2 regions of the Thermosynechococcus vestitus BP-1 genome follow, and region 2 is predicted to be linked to the other one. Evidence: predicted binding sites of a transcription regulator. Region 2 holds the regulator's gene; the other holds the start of a gene.
The links. The regulator HrcA, encoded in region 2, represses chaperone genes, less so after heat shock. The targets are predictions, from matches to a motif close to TTAGCACTCNNANNNTNNGAGTGCTAA.

Region 1 (7,640 bases), 620 kb from region 2:
ACAAACTGTGCCAACTTGGCCACGAGTCCCCGCTGATCGGGACAGGAAATGGAGAGGGTCATTGTCGGCATAGGCACACCGCAAGGCAGAGCAACCTGTATTCTACTATTGCGAATTGGCAGCGGCGCGGTTGAAGACCCGGGCGAGATACTGGCCGGTGTAGGATTGGGGCATCAGGGCCACTGCTTCGGGAGTGCCCACGGCAACCACCTCTCCGCCGCGATCGCCCCCTTCGGGTCCGAGATCAATAATCCAATCGGCACAGCGAATCACATCTAAATTGTGCTCAATCACCAGAATTGAGTTGCCCTTGTCCACCAGCCGTTGCAACACCTCGAGGAGTTTATGCACATCGTAAAAGGATAGCCCCGTGGTCGGCTCATCAATCAGGTAGAGGGTTTTGCCCGTGGCACGGCGGGACAGTTCAGCCGCCAATTTGAGGCGTTGGGCTTCCCCCCCAGAGAGGGTGGGGGCGCTTTGTCCCAATTTCAGATAGCCCAAGCCCACATCTACGAGGGTTTGCAGCTTGCTCACCGCCTTGGGGATATTTTCAAAAAAGGTCAGCGCTGTCTCGGCGGTCATGTCCAAAACATCGGCGATCGAGCAGCCCTTATACTTCACTTGCAGCGTATCGCGGTTGTAGCGCGTCCCCTTGCACACCTCACACTGGACATACACATCGGGCAGAAAGTTCATCTCAATCACATTCACCCCTTGGCCACCGCAGGCCTCACAGCGGCCGCCCTTAATATTGAAGGAAAATTGCCCCGGCTTGTAGCCCCGTGCCTTGGCCTCAACGGTTTGGCTAAAGACCTCACGGATGACATCAAAAACACCAATGTAGGTGGCAGGGTTGGAGCGGGGGGTTCGACCAATGGGGGACTGGTCAATGACAATGACTTTATCAATGGCATTCAAGCCTTCAATGTGGCCCAGTTCCTTGGGGAGCGGGACATTGTAACCCAGATGGTGCTGCAGGGCAGGATAGAGAACTTCGTGCATAAGGGTGGACTTGCCTGATCCCGATACTCCCGTCAAACACACCAGCTTGCCAAGGGGAATTTCTACGGTGATGTCCTTGAGGTTGTTGCGGGAAACCTTTTTGAGAATCAGTGATTTGCCATTCCCCGGCCGGCGATCGCTGGGAGTTTCAATGCGCTTGCGCCCCGACAGATAAGCCCCCGTCAGGGAGTCGGGATGGTTGAGAATGGCCTCGAGGCTGCCTTGAGCGACAATTTGGCCGCCGTGGATTCCCGCCCCTGGGCCAATATCGACAATGTAATCGGCCGCACGGATCGTGTCCTCATCGTGTTCGACAACAATCAGCGTATTCCCCAAGTCCCGCAGGCGAAACAGCGTTTGCAGCAGGCGATCGTTATCCCGCTGGTGCAGGCCAATACTCGGTTCATCGAGGACGTAGAGCACCCCCGTCAGGCCAGAGCCAATTTGGGTCGCCAAGCGAATCCGTTGCGCTTCACCCCCAGAGAGGGTGGCGGCACTGCGATCCAACGTCAGGTAATCGAGTCCCACATCTATGAGAAACTGCAAGCGCCCCGTGACTTCCCGCAGGGCCAATGCCGCAATTTGTTGTTGACGAGGCGTGAGTTGCAGGGATTGAAGCCGTGCCAAGCACTCGCGAATGGAAACACGGGTGAGGTCCGTAAGGCGATATTGCCCCAAGCGCACGGCCAAAGCAGCTGGCTTCAGGCGTTGCCCCTGACAGGCGGGGCAGGTTTGATTGACTTGGTACTCTTCCAGTTTTTGCCGGTAGGCATCGGAGGTCGTCTCGCGGTACTGCCGCTCTAGGATGGGAATCACCCCTTGAAATTGACGGTAGTAGTCCCGTTTGCGATAGCGCGAATCAGAAGGGATGAGAATCGGCGTGTCGGTGCCGTAGAGGAGAATCTCCCGTTGCAACTCCGTGAGGCGATACCACGGTGTATGGATGTCAAAACCAAAGGCCTCAGCAACACCCCAGAGGAGAGCAAGGTAGTAGTCATGTTCCTTCTCGGCCCAGGGGGCGATCGCCAGATAGACCGGCAGTTCGGGATTAGGGACAATTAACTCCGGGCTAAATTTGCGCAAATAGCCCAAGCCATGGCACTCTGGGCAGGCACCATAGGGGGAGTTAAAGGAAAAAAGTCGAGGAGAGAGCTCATCCATCACCGCCCCATGCTCAGGGCAGGCAAAATTTTCTGAAAACAGGAGCGTTTGACCCTCAGCTCCCGTCTCCCGGGACACCACACTGACCATTGCCGTACCGTTGCCATGGTGCAATGCCGTTCGCAACGAATCCCCTAAGCGTTCCTCAATCCCCGGCTTGAGCACAAGGCGATCGACAACAATTTCAATCCTGTGGGCATGGTTTTTATCTAGTTCAATGGCCTCACTGAGGTCGCGCACCTCGCCATCAATGCGAACCCGCACAAAACCTTCACTGGCCAGACTCGACAGCAGCTTCTTGTGGGTCCCCTTTTTGCCCTTGACAATGGGGGCCAAGACTTGAAAGCGGCTCTGGAGCGGCAACTGCATAACCTGATCCACCATTTCATCAATGGTTTGGGGGCGGATCGAGCGATCGCAATGGGGGCAATGGGGTTCACCGGCACGGCCATAGAGCAGCCGCAGGTAGTCATAAATTTCCGTGACCGTACCCACCGTCGAGCGAGGGTTGTGGGAGGTGGACTTTTGATCAATAGAAATCGCTGGACTCAGCCCCTCAATGGCATCCACATCAGGCTTATCCAACTGGCCGAGGAATTGCCGCGCATAGGCACTCAGGGACTCCACATAGCGGCGTTGTCCTTCAGCAAAAATCGTGTCAAAGGCAAGGGAGGATTTCCCGGAACCGGAGACGCCGGTCATTACAATCAGGCGATCGCGGGGCAGATCGAGGTCAATGTTTTTCAGATTATGCTGCCGTGCACCCCGAATGCGAATTTCACCCCCAGGCACTGGATCGCCCATACTGCAAAAAGAACTAATGTTAAAAAACATTACATTGAGGGCTATTATAGCAACGCTGCCAGACCCTGTCGCGGCCACTCAGCCATGAAAAAAGCGGGGTCTGGTTGCCCCGCTTCCCATGTGACTTAGGCGATACTCGATGAGCCTTGCCTAGGCAGGTTCAGGGATTAACCCTCTGCCCGGGGTAGACATCGGCTTAGTAGTCGAAGTCACCGCCCATACCCGCACCGCTGCCCGCAGGATTATTTTCCTTGGGTTCGGGCTTGTCAACGATGATGCACTCGGTGGTCAGGACCATACCGGCAATAGAGGCCGCATTTTGCAGAGCCGAGCGGGTAACTTTGGCAGGGTCAACGATACCGGCATCGAACATGTTGACATATTCATCTTTGGCGGCATCATAACCCACATCGAAGGGTTTTTCTTTGACCCGCTCGACAATGATGGCACCATTTTGACCCGCGTTTTCGGCAATGCGACGCAGGGGAGCGCTGAGGGCACGCTCAACAATGTTGGCACCAATCAGTTCTTCACCCGTTAGGTGCTCAGCGGCCCAGTTGCTCAACTCAGGAGCCAAGTGAACCAAGGTGGTACCGCCGCCGGGAACAATCCCCTCTTCAACAGCGGCTTTGGTGGCGTTAATCGCATCTTCCAGACGGAGTTTGCGATCCTTCATTTCAGTTTCGGTGGCAGCACCGACTTTAATCACTGCCACACCACCCGCCAGTTTGGCCAACCGCTCCTGCAGTTTTTCTTTGTCGTAGCTGGAGTCAGTTTCTTCGATTTGGCGACGGATTTGCTCGCAGCGAGCCTTGACGGCTTTTTCATTGCCTTCGGCCACAATCGTGGTGTGATCTTTGGTGATCGTGATGCGGCGAGCTTTACCGAGCATATCCAGCTTGGCATTTTCCAGCTTCAGACCCGCATCTTCGGTGATCACTTGACCCGCTGTGAGGACGGCAATATCTTCGAGCATCGCTTTACGGCGATCGCCAAAGCCGGGAGCTTTCACAGCAGCTACATTCAAGACACCGCGCAGACGGTTGACCACCAGGGTCGCCAAGGCCTCTTTCTCAATGTCTTCGGCAATGATGACCAAGGGCTTACCGGCGCGAGCCACCTGTTCGAGGATCGGCACCAGATCTTGCACCAAGGTAATTTTCTTGTCGGTGACCAGCACGAAGGGCTCATCGAGCACAGCTTCCATGCGCTCGGTGTCAGTGGCAAAGTAGGGGGAAATGTAGCCCTTGTCAAAGCGCATCCCCTCGGTGACCTCCAGTTCCGTGGTCATGGATTTGCCCTCTTCGAGGGAGATCACGCCCTCTTTGCCCACTTTGTCCATAGCGTCGGCAATCATCCGACCCACTTCTTCATCGTTCCCGGCAGAGATCGCCGCCACTTGGGCAATGGCTTTGGAGTCCTCCACTGGACGGGCATGTTCAGCAATTTTTTCAACAAGGAATTGGGTGGCTTTGTCAATGCCACGTTTCAGGGCAATGGGGTTAGCACCAGCAGCAACGTTGCGCAGCCCCTCTTTCACCATGGCATGGGCAAGAACCGTCGCCGTCGTGGTACCGTCACCGGCAGCATCATTGGTCTTGGAGGCAGCTTGGCGAATTAGAGCCACGCCGGTGTTTTCAATGTGATCTTCGAGTTCAATTTCTTTAGCAATGGTGACGCCATCATTGACAATTTGCGGCGCCCCAAATTTTTTCTCCAGAACCACGTTCCGACCTTTCGGACCAAGGGTCACAGCCACAGATTCGGCCAAGATGTCCATCCCTTTTTCAAGGGCACGACGAGCATTTTCGTTGTAGATAATGCGTTTCGCCATATGTGTTTCCTACCTCAATCCTTCAACAGTCATGAAAAATCGCACCAAGATCAAAGGAAGTCAGCGACCTAGCCCACAATGGCCAAGATGTCTTTTTCCGAGAGGAGAACGTAGTCTTCGCCCGCCAGTTTCACTTCGGTACCGGCATATTTGGAGTACAGCACTTTGTCACCCACTTTCACATCCATAGGCTGACGCTTGCCGTCTTCAGTGAGTTTGCCGGGACCTACGGCGGTCACTTCACCCACTTGGGGTTTTTCACGGGCATTGTCGGGCAGGAGAATTCCCCCTGCGGTCCGTTCTTCGCTTTCGGCGACTTTGACAAAAATGCGATCGCCCAAAGGCTTCACAGTTGAAACGCTTAGAGATACGGCTGCCATAGCGTACTGTTCTCCCAATTGTAAGAGTATGGATGGATAGCACTCACTGCACGGCTCATCGCGCAGTCTCGGGGGAGTGAGAGCATCCTTGGTAATGGCTTAGCACTCTCACCCTTCGAGTGCTAATGTAGCGAGAGACGGTTGGCGATCGCAACTCCTGTTGCAGTACGGTTTTCCGAACGGTACTTTAGTTCTTTAGCCCCGTAGTGGCAATACCGCGAATCAGTTGCCGCTGACCCAAAATAAACAAAATCATCACCGGTACAGTGGCAATCACCGCCGCGGCCATCATCAACGGCCAATCATTGGTGAACTGCTCCTGAAAATTGGCCAAGGAAAGCTGCACGGTGATCAGTTCTGGCTTGGTGGTAAAGACCAAGGGCTTAAACAGATCATTCCACTCGCCAATGAAGGTAAAGATAAAGAGCGTTACCAAGGCGGGTCGGCTCAGGGGCAAGAGAATATGCCAGAGGACCTGCCAGCGATTTGCCCCATCCAAGAGGGCTGCCTCCTCAAGGGCAACGGGCAATGTGAGAAAAAACTGCCGCATCAAAAAGACACCAAAGCCATTGGCCGCCGTTGGCAAGATCAATGCGCCATAGGTGTTGATCAGATGAGCCGCCTTCAGGATGAGAAAAATTGGGATCACCAAAAGCTGAAATGGGATCACTAGGGTTGCTAGCATCAGCAGCAGAATTGTCTGTTGTCCCGGAAAGGAAAGTCGCGCAAGGGCGTAACCTGCTAGGGCTGAAGTTACCAACTGGAGCCCCGTCACCGCCAAGGCCACAAACGTTGAGTTGGCAAAGGCTAAGATAAAGTGTCCCTGCTGCCATGCTGCGTGATAGCTCTGCCAGGTCCAGCCTTGGGGCGGCCATAATTGAGTGGGTAGGGTTCCGGGTGGCCAGCCGGAGGTAGAAAGCACCACTAGCAAGGGACTGAGAACCAACAATGCTCCCAATATCAATAGGAGCGTTAAGCCTACCCTAGGAGCGACCACTGCCAGACATCCGTTTGAGCAAATCCACAAACCCTTTGACTTCTTCGCGCAAAAGAAAGCCCGCATAGGCCTCCATGCCATGCTCGCCAATGTCCAACCCCTCGATTTCCTCTTCTGGAGAAACGCGGATGCCAATGGTCGCATTCAGGAGTAGCCACACCGCTGTACTAAAGGCAACGGTAAACCCGCCCACCGCCAGCACCCCCACCAATTGGTACCCGAACTGGGTAAAGTCACCACTCCAGAGCAATCCCTTGAGGGGCCCTGCCCCAGCTTCGTAAAAGCGCCCCGGTCCATCGGCAAAGAGACCTACGGCTAAGGTACCCCAGACGCCATTGACCAAGTGTACGGAAATGGCTCCCACTGGATCGTCAATTTTCAGACGATCAATTGTCACTACTGAAAAGACAATGATGGTCCCCGCAATAGCGCCGATTAACGCCGCACTCTCAATGGTAACAAAAGCACAGGAGGCGGTGATGGCCACTAATCCCGCCAGAATTCCGTTAATGATCATCGAAAGGTCAGGCTTGCCAAAGTAGAGTGTGGAAACCACCGTTGCAGTGACCCCCCCAAAGGCCGCCGCCATATTCGTGGTGACAGCAATGTGGGCGATCGCCCCCGGATCTGCCGCCATCGTTGACCCTGGATTAAAACCAAACCAACCAAGCCACAGGATCAAACACCCCAAGGTGGCGATCGCAAAATTATGGCCGGGGATGGCCGCCACCGACCCATCCGGCAGAAAGCGCCCCAAACGCGGCCCTAGGAGAGCTGCCCCCATCAATGCTGCCCATCCGCCTACAGAGTGCACCACCGTAGAACCAGCAAAATCCCACATGCCTAGCTGTTGCAGCCAACCGCCGCCCCAGATCCAGTGGCCCGTAATTGGATAGGAAATCCCCACCAGCAGCAAGCTGAAGATAAAAAAGGCATAGAACTTAATCCGCTCCGCCACTGCCCCAGAAACAATTGTGGCTGCCGTTCCCGCAAACACAAGTTGAAAGAAAAACTTAGCCGAGAGGGGCACCGCTGCCCAACTGAGGGAACTATAGACCCCCCGATAAGCTTCGCCAGTGGCCGGACTATTATCAGCACCCAGCAAAAAGAACCCACTGCTGCCCAACACCCCATTGCCATCCCCAAACATTAGGGCAAAACCAATTGCCCAATAGGAAATACTCGCAAGGGCAAAGACAATCAAGTTCTTTGAGAGCAGGTTCACCGCATTCTTAGCACGGCAAAAGCCGGTTTCCAACATACCAAAGCCAGCATTCATGAAAAATACCAAGACGCCGGCCAAAATCACCCAGAGCGTGTTGAGCGCCACCTGCACCTTTTCCGGAACCGCTGCTGAGGCGGCAGTATCCTGCCCCAATGCGGCTGTTGCACTGAGCACACCAATCATCACTGCAAACGTCAGTAGCGTGCGGCGAGTGGGCAGATAGAGAATCTGAGTCAG
Region 2 (7,640 bases):
AAGTGTGGGGACAGGAGATTGACCACTGGGTACTGGATGTGGAGGCCTCCCGCCCACAGTTGCGGTACTGGTTGCAGCGGCTAGTGCCTGGGTATTGGCTCTTGCAGCAATTAAGTGCCCTTGGCCAAACGGTGATGGAAGTGAGCGATCGCCTGCGGCAACTAGAGACAGCAGGGATGACTGTGATTGCCCTCGCTGAAGGCTACGTTAGCGATCGCCCCCCCGCTGGTGATCAACTCTTGTCCCTCTGGGATCAGGTGAAGCAGCAACTCCACCGGCAAACCCTCTGCCACAACCACGCTCGTCATCGTCTCAAGCACCGTCCGCCGCCGGGTCGTGCCCCCTATGGCTATCGCCGAGGCAAAGAGCACTATGTGATTGATCGAGCGGCAGCCGTTGTCGTCAAGGATTTTGTTGAGCATTTTCTCCTCTATGGCTCCCTCAGTGCAGCGGTGCGCTTTATTGCCCACACTCACCACAAGCGGATTAGCGTAGCCACAGGTCGGCGCTGGCTGACCCACCCCGTCTATCGCGGCCATCTTTACTACCAAGGAAAAACGGTAATTCCCCAAACCCATGCCCCCCTGATTACGCCCGATGAAGCGGCTCAGGTGGATCGGCTGTTGCGGCGCCAACGCTCTCTGCCCCGTCGTAGTGCCAGTGCTCCCCATCCTCTGGCGGGATTGGTGATTTGTCGCCAATGTCAGCAACGCTTTGGTCGGACTCAGGTGCAGCCCTATCGCCAACCCAGCCAATATGCCTATTTGCGTCCCCTCCACTGTCCCCTTTCCCCAAAGTGTCGCAGCATTCCCTACAACGCTGCCCTAGCTGCTGTCATTGATCAAATTGGCGAACGCCTGCCGCCGGCGATCGCTCAACTTTGCCTACCGTCGTCAACCCTCACCGCCGAAATTGCAGCTATTGACAAGCAACTGCAACAACTGACTGCACTAGAAGGCCAAGGTCTCTTGGATGCGGAAACAGCTCAACTGCGCCGCTATAAACTGGCTGGGGAGCGGGCACGAATTGAGGCACAGCAGGCACAACTGCCCCCTAGCAACCTCTTGCAACTCGCGGTTACCCTCAGTCAGCCTCAATTTTGGTACCAACTCTCAGCCGCAGAGCAACGCTTTTATCTACGGGAGTTTTTACAGGCCATACAGGTCACCAGCCGCCCCCCACAGCCTTGGTCTGTCCATTTACAATTTATTTGGGAATCTGCTATTGGCAGTGCCCCTTAACCATTTCCAGTGCCCCGTTGGGCTGAAGAGCTGAAATGGGCAGGGTGGCTTATAGATTAGGTTATAGGTATAGATAAATAAAAAACAGCCATAAGAAATCGCAGGTATAAGGACTTATGACGATTGAACTCAGCGATCGCCAAAAGCAAATTCTGGGCGCTACGATTAACCATTACATTGCTACGGCGGAACCCGTCGCCTCAAAGGCGATCGCCACCGAATACAACCTCAACGTCAGCCCAGCCACCGTGCGCAATACGATGCTGCTCCTCGAGAAAAGCGGCCTGCTTTACCAGCCCCACACCTCCGCAGGGCGAGTGCCCTCCGATTCTGGCTATCGCGTTTATGTGGATGAACTGATCCAGCCTATTCCCGATATAGCTCGCAAAGCTGAGAGTCTCTTGAGTGAGCGATTTATTTGGAGACAACAACGTCTTGAGGTGATCTTGCGGCAAGCAGCGCAGTTACTTTCGGATCTCAGTGGCTACATTACGCTCATTACGCTGCCTAATGCTTTGGAGCGACAAATTCGGGTGATTCAACTGGTCGCTTTGGATTCGCAGCAGGTGATGGTCATTCTGGTTCTCGATACCTACGAAACCCAATCAGCGCTCATTCAATTGGAGCAGGGGGAAGAAGACCCTGAGCTACGGGAGCGTACCCTACAGGTACTGACCAACTTTCTCAATCATCAGTTGCAGGGGCGATCGCTGGTGGAACTCAGTGCCATTGACTGGCAAAAACTGGATTTGGAGTTTCAAACCTACAGCCAGCAGCTTCAGGCCCTACTGCGGCAGTTGAGGGATCGCTACAGCCACCAGGGCACCGCCTTTGTCATCAGTGGCCTTGCGGATCTCCTCCAGCAGCCAGAATTTTCCCAAGTGGAGCAGGTACAAATGCTGCTGCATCTTCTCGAAGACCAACAGGATCAACTAGCTCCCTTGATCACTACCGATAGCCAAGCCCCCTCCCAAGTGCAAATCCGCATTGGCAGTGAAAATACCCTAGCACCGATGCAATGCTGTACCTTGGTCTATTCCTGCTACTGCTATGGGGACTCTCCCGTAGGCAGTATTGGCATTCTAGGGCCGACGCGGATGCCCTATGCACGGATTATTCCCCTAGTGGCCACAGCGGCAGACTATTTGACAGAGCAGGTGAGTTGCCGCAGGTAACAAAACCTACGGCTGCGGTCACAATAAGCTTTTCTTTTTCAAGAAGAAAATATTTTGGCAAGTTTGATAGTATGGCAGAGCTGTCCGGGTTGTCGTACGCCATTTCCAGGTACTGACTCGCAATACTTCCCAGCCCTCGCAGCTTTCTATCCTCCTTAAGTCGCTTGGATGTAGTTGGCTTCTGTGCATGCTACCGCTGATCAATCTTTGCGGCGTAGTGGCCCATGTCGCCCCCTAGAATCGTCAATCGCTTATTGTGCCAAAAAGCAACAAAGTCCACACGATATCAGGGCAGAGGATGCCTTCAGTGAGGGCCAGTCTGCCTGAAAATACCAGTGGATGCAAGCTTGGGGTATGAGCACTGGAATTTGTGCCAACGGCATCTGATGACAAGGAGATTTTTCAGAGTTACCACTTTTTGCCGGGTCTCTCGTTGTGCGTTCATCGGCTCCTTGCTTCGGGTCCTTAGGGCCTTAGGTCCATTGCTTGTAATTTTTACTGCCCTATAGCTATCTATTGGGGAAGCTCCAAAGCTTAATCTCTAGGCACCAGAGGTCCCTACTCCCTAGAGTGAGGAGAGAGAGCATGCTACTAAAACTGTGAAGTGATTGCCACGTAACCAACGCAATCTACTTGTGGCTCTATCATACACAATAGACTAGTGGGAGTATTGCCAAAACACTTGGAGCGATTGAAATGCCGACACCCGCCTTGCTGGTTCTCGCCGATGGTTCAGTCTTTCGCGGTTTTTCCTTTGGGGCACCGGGGACAGCCATTGGGGAGGTGGTCTTTAATACCGGCATGACGGGTTATCAAGAGGTGCTTACCGACCCTAGTTATTATGGTCAAATTGTGACATTCACCTACCCTGAGTTGGGCAATACGGGAACCACCCCCGAAGACGATGAATCCGATCGCCCCCAAGTGCGCGGTGCTGTTGCTCGCAATATCTGTGATATTCCCAGTAACTGGCGATCGCAACAATCGTTACCTGATTACCTCAAAGCCCATCGAATTCCTGCGATTTATGGGATTGACACCCGCGCCCTCACCCGCAAAATTCGCACCGTCGGTGCCATGAATGGCGGCATTTCCACAGAAATCCTTGACCCCGTTGAACTGCTGCAAAAAGTCCTTGCCGCCCCCAGTATGCAGGGACAAAACCTAGCGAAAGTGGTGACCACCCGCACCCCCTATGAATGGACAGAGCCAACGCCCGCCGCCTGGGAATTTCGTCCGCAAACCGCTACCGAAGAGCCACCCTTGACGGTTGTGGCCATTGATTTTGGCGTGAAGCGCAACATTCTCCGTCGCTTGGCCAGCTATGGCTGCCGTGTGATTGTTGTGCCGGCGGATACGCCAGCGGAAACGATTCTCAGCTATGACCCCGATGGCATTTTCCTTTCCAATGGCCCGGGCGACCCGGCGGCAGTTCAGGAAGGCATTGAAACCACGCGCAAATTACTAGGGGCGCAGCGGCCCATGTTTGGCATTTGTTTAGGGCATCAGTTGTTGGGACTCTCCTTGGGAGCAGAAACCTTCAAGCTGAAGTTTGGTCACCGGGGGTTGAACCAGCCCGCTGGCCTGACACAGGAAGTGGAAATTACCAGCCAAAACCACGGCTTTGCTATCACCGCAGAATCCCTTGCCCAAACTCCCGTAGAGATTACTCACTTTAACCTCAATGACAAAACCGTTGCGGGTTTGAAGCACCAAACATTGCCAATTTTCTCGGTGCAGTACCACCCGGAGGCCAGCCCTGGCCCCCATGATGCCGATTATCTCTTTGGCGAGTTTGTAGCGCAAATGCGTGCCTATCGTCAACAACATCCCCGCCGCCAATGAAAGGGCGATCGCTCACCCCCTATCTCTTTCTTGCCCCTGCCTTGGGGTTGCTCACACTGACGGTCTTTTGGCCAGCCCTACAGGCTTTTTTCCTCAGTTTCACCCGCTATGAAACCGATCTCCTGAGCCCCCCCGTGTGGGTAGGAGGGGCCAATTTTGCGCAGTTGTGGCGCGATGGCGTCTTCTGGAAAACCTTGGGCAATACTTTTCTCTATCTAGTGGTGGTGGTGCCAATTCTGGCGATCGCTCCCCTACTGCTGGCAATTCTCGTCAATCAACCCCTGCGGGGCATCCACTGGTTTCGTGCGGCCTACTACAGCCCCGTAATTATCTCAATGGTGGTGGCGGGGATTGCCTGGCGCTGGCTCTATGCCCCCAATGGCCTCTTAAATCAACTGGTACAGGGTCTGCATCTGCGGGATACCCCCATTCCTTGGCTGACGAGTCCGCGCCTCGCTCTCTTTAGTGTCATGGCTGTTACCGTCTGGAAAGGCTTGGGCTACTACATGGTGATCTATCTAGCGGGACTTCAGGGGATTAGCGGTGAACTGTACGAAGCGGCGGCGATCGATGGCAGTGACGGCTGGCAACAGCATTGGGATATTACGCTGCCACTGATGCGCCCCTATATTCTGTTGGTGAGTATTATCTCAGCAATTTCTGCCACCAAGGTCTTTGAAGAAGTCTATGTCATGACCCAGGGGGGTCCCCTCAATAGCTCCAAAACCATTGTTTATTACATCTACGAGAATGCCTTTCAGCGCTTAGAGGTGAACTACGCCTGTACGATGGGGCTGATTTTATTCCTGTTTATCCTGTCTTTGTCCCTCTTAAATCTCAAGCTTGGTCGCCAGGTGGAAATGCCCCTTAACTAACCACCTGCATGCCTTGAATCAACCATTGATTGCCGCGACGGATAAAGGTATAAATGACCCGGTAGGGATCGCTATAGGAAATATCAGTGCGCAGGGTTCCCTGTTCATAGAAACGGGCATCCTCGTTGACTTCTGCCAACACCTCCACACGATCGCTCCTTTGGAGGCGGACTTCCTTCACTTCTAAGTTCTTTAGGGTATAAACCCAATAGCTGCCCTCGGACTTTAAGCCCTGTGCCCGCGATCGCCAGCGGCTGAGTTCTGGCTCCGCCAAAATCGTTGTTAGTTTGTCCACCTCAAATGGTCGCCCAAGGGCTTGGGCTTTAATTTGCTGCCAAGTGTGGAGGCGATCGCGCGCCATCTCTGGTGTTAAAGTGATGGCTAAGGTCGTCGGTTGTGGCGTTGGGGTCGGCGTTGCCACAGGAGTTGGTGCCGGTGTCACCGGCGGCGGGGGGGCTTCAGCGGTTTTGGCGGGCCAATAGACTTTTGCCAACGCCCCTAAACCCACAAGAACCACTCCTGCACCCATCCAAAACCAAGTCTGACGTTTTTGGGCGCAACGGTTTCGAGGGCTGCGCCGTTTGCGAGGCGATGGTTGGGGCATCGATGTCCCCGTTGCAGTTGCAGAAGGGGTAAAAGCCGATGCCGAAAGGCCCTGACCCAGCCGACTCTGATCCTGCAACGGTAACGTTTCCGCTGTGAAGGAGAGGGGAGGGGGCACGGCCACCGTTGGTCTGATCACTTCAGGGAGCGCAGAGGCAGTGGTCGCAGGGGGTTCAGGGGCAATGGAGTCCTCACTGAGAGCCTCTAGATAGGTTTGGACATTGGCATCAGCAAAGTAAGCCTCCAAGGCCACGGGTGTTTCCCCCAAGTCCCGAAATGCAGGATAAATTTCCTCCGTGAGCCATTGTGTGGTGTAGTAATAAAGCCCCGGCAGTCGATCGCCAGCCTCACCGGCATGACGGCGGATAAAGTCCAGAGTCGGTTGATCTTGGCTGTGGTCAAGAGCTGCCAAGGCCTCGGTGGGCTGTCCCAAAAGCAGCAAGCAACTGGCAAGTTCAAGATAGACGTCTTGATGGGGGAGCAGCTGCTGCAATAAATCCTTGGCCCGACAAATATAGCTCGGCTGCAGTTCATGCACTCCCCGTGCTACCAAGGCATGTACCGCAAGGTAGGTGGCCACCGCTGAGGGACGCCGCGATTCCCGTTCAAAGAGTTCCTGTTGTTCTGCCACGGTAAGATGGCTGCGCAGTTGCAAAATAAATTTCAGAAAATCCTCAACTGTTAGTCCTGAGCGATCGTCACCGCGCCCCTCAATGCCCCCGCGCTCACTCAGCATTTGCCGCAGCAATAAAATACCCCGCTGCCGATTCGCACTATCGGACAAAGGCAGTGCCAGTAATTCCAGAATGCGGTAGGGACGCAGCCGATTCAGTTCCGTCTGAAACTGCTCCTGGAGCTCGGGAAACAAATTTACCCGCTGAAGTACCTGGAGACCGGCTTCTAGCTGAGAGGCGGCTGATTCATAGGACTGCCGCTGCCATTCCTCCCGTCCCAATTCCAGATAGGCCAAAGCCACAGTGAGGGTAATGTCGGCAACGGCGGCAGGGGAAGTGTAGGGGCGATTGCGCTCAAAAACATCCTTTTTAAGAAAGGCGTCTCCCAGGTTGACAACTTGGGCATAATTTCCTAGTTCATACAGCAGTAGGAGTGCCCCCGACAATTGCTCATCACTAATTTCAATGTGGGGAGTGGTGGCATCGGGATCCAACTGGGCAATCAAATCATCGGGATCAACGGTACGGCAGTGGCGATCGTAGGCATCGCGCTGCTCCGGTTCTCGCAAAACTGCATAGGCCTGCTCAATGAGTTCGCGACGGGTGGCAACTGTGGTGGGGGAGTGCTGATGGGTAGGGAGCTGCAACAGCCGGTCCCGAAAGGCCTGCTCAATTTGCTCCGGCGTTGCCTGAATAGGCACACCCAACACTTGGTAATAATCGAGGGGAATGCGCACCTGAACCCAAACCTTTATAGGATGAACCCGTCTATCAACGATGACAGCACACTCACGTGCAGCCAATAGCAACAGAGAGCCTTTGCCAGCAGTGACTCAACGTTTAGAAATAACAGGGAATAGTGTTCCCCCCAAAAGGGAGTATCAAGCGTTTTAGGGTATCACAATTTCTGTCCCTCAGTGCAACTCTGAGGAGAGACGGGGTGGCTTAACCGCGTACTTTTGCTGTAAAGCCAGAGGCCTTAAATTGTTCTAAGTGCAAAGGCTCTGGTTGGTTGTAGGGTACACTAATGCGAATTTCAAACTCGCTAATGCCGGGTGGAATGACATCAATTGCACCGACCCGAGTGCGGTTTTGCAACACTGGATTACCATTGGCATCGTAGATGCGGCCAAAGACATCGGCATCTACTACCGTTTTGCCGGATTTATTCTCTGCTTTACCAGTAATCAGGTAGCAGTTGGCCTTGAGGGTGGTACCCCCGGGTGT

Region 1: groES (co-chaperone GroES) is a predicted target of HrcA. The motif match lies at 5,281-5,307, and genes of this name have one in related genera.

Annotation. Positions count from the first base shown of each region.
Region 1 is NC_004113.1:163,324-170,963, forward strand. Features, by position in the region: gene purU (formyltetrahydrofolate deformylase) at 1-77, opposite strand, end outside; gene uvrA (excinuclease ABC subunit UvrA) at 106-2,967, opposite strand; gene groL (chaperonin GroEL) at 3,164-4,801, opposite strand; gene groES (co-chaperone GroES) at 4,870-5,181, opposite strand; gene TLL_RS00935 (carbohydrate ABC transporter permease) at 5,369-6,244, opposite strand; gene TLL_RS00940 (ammonium transporter) at 6,165-7,640, opposite strand, start outside.
Region 2 is NC_004113.1:781,920-789,559, reverse strand. Features, by position in the region: gene TLL_RS03870 (recombinase family protein) at 1-1,241, shown strand, start outside; gene hrcA (heat-inducible transcriptional repressor HrcA) at 1,358-2,416, shown strand; gene carA (glutamine-hydrolyzing carbamoyl-phosphate synthase small subunit) at 3,113-4,261, shown strand; gene TLL_RS03855 (carbohydrate ABC transporter permease) at 4,258-5,136, shown strand; gene TLL_RS03850 (IMS domain-containing protein) at 5,129-7,222, opposite strand; gene TLL_RS03845 (hypothetical protein) at 7,359-7,640, opposite strand, start outside.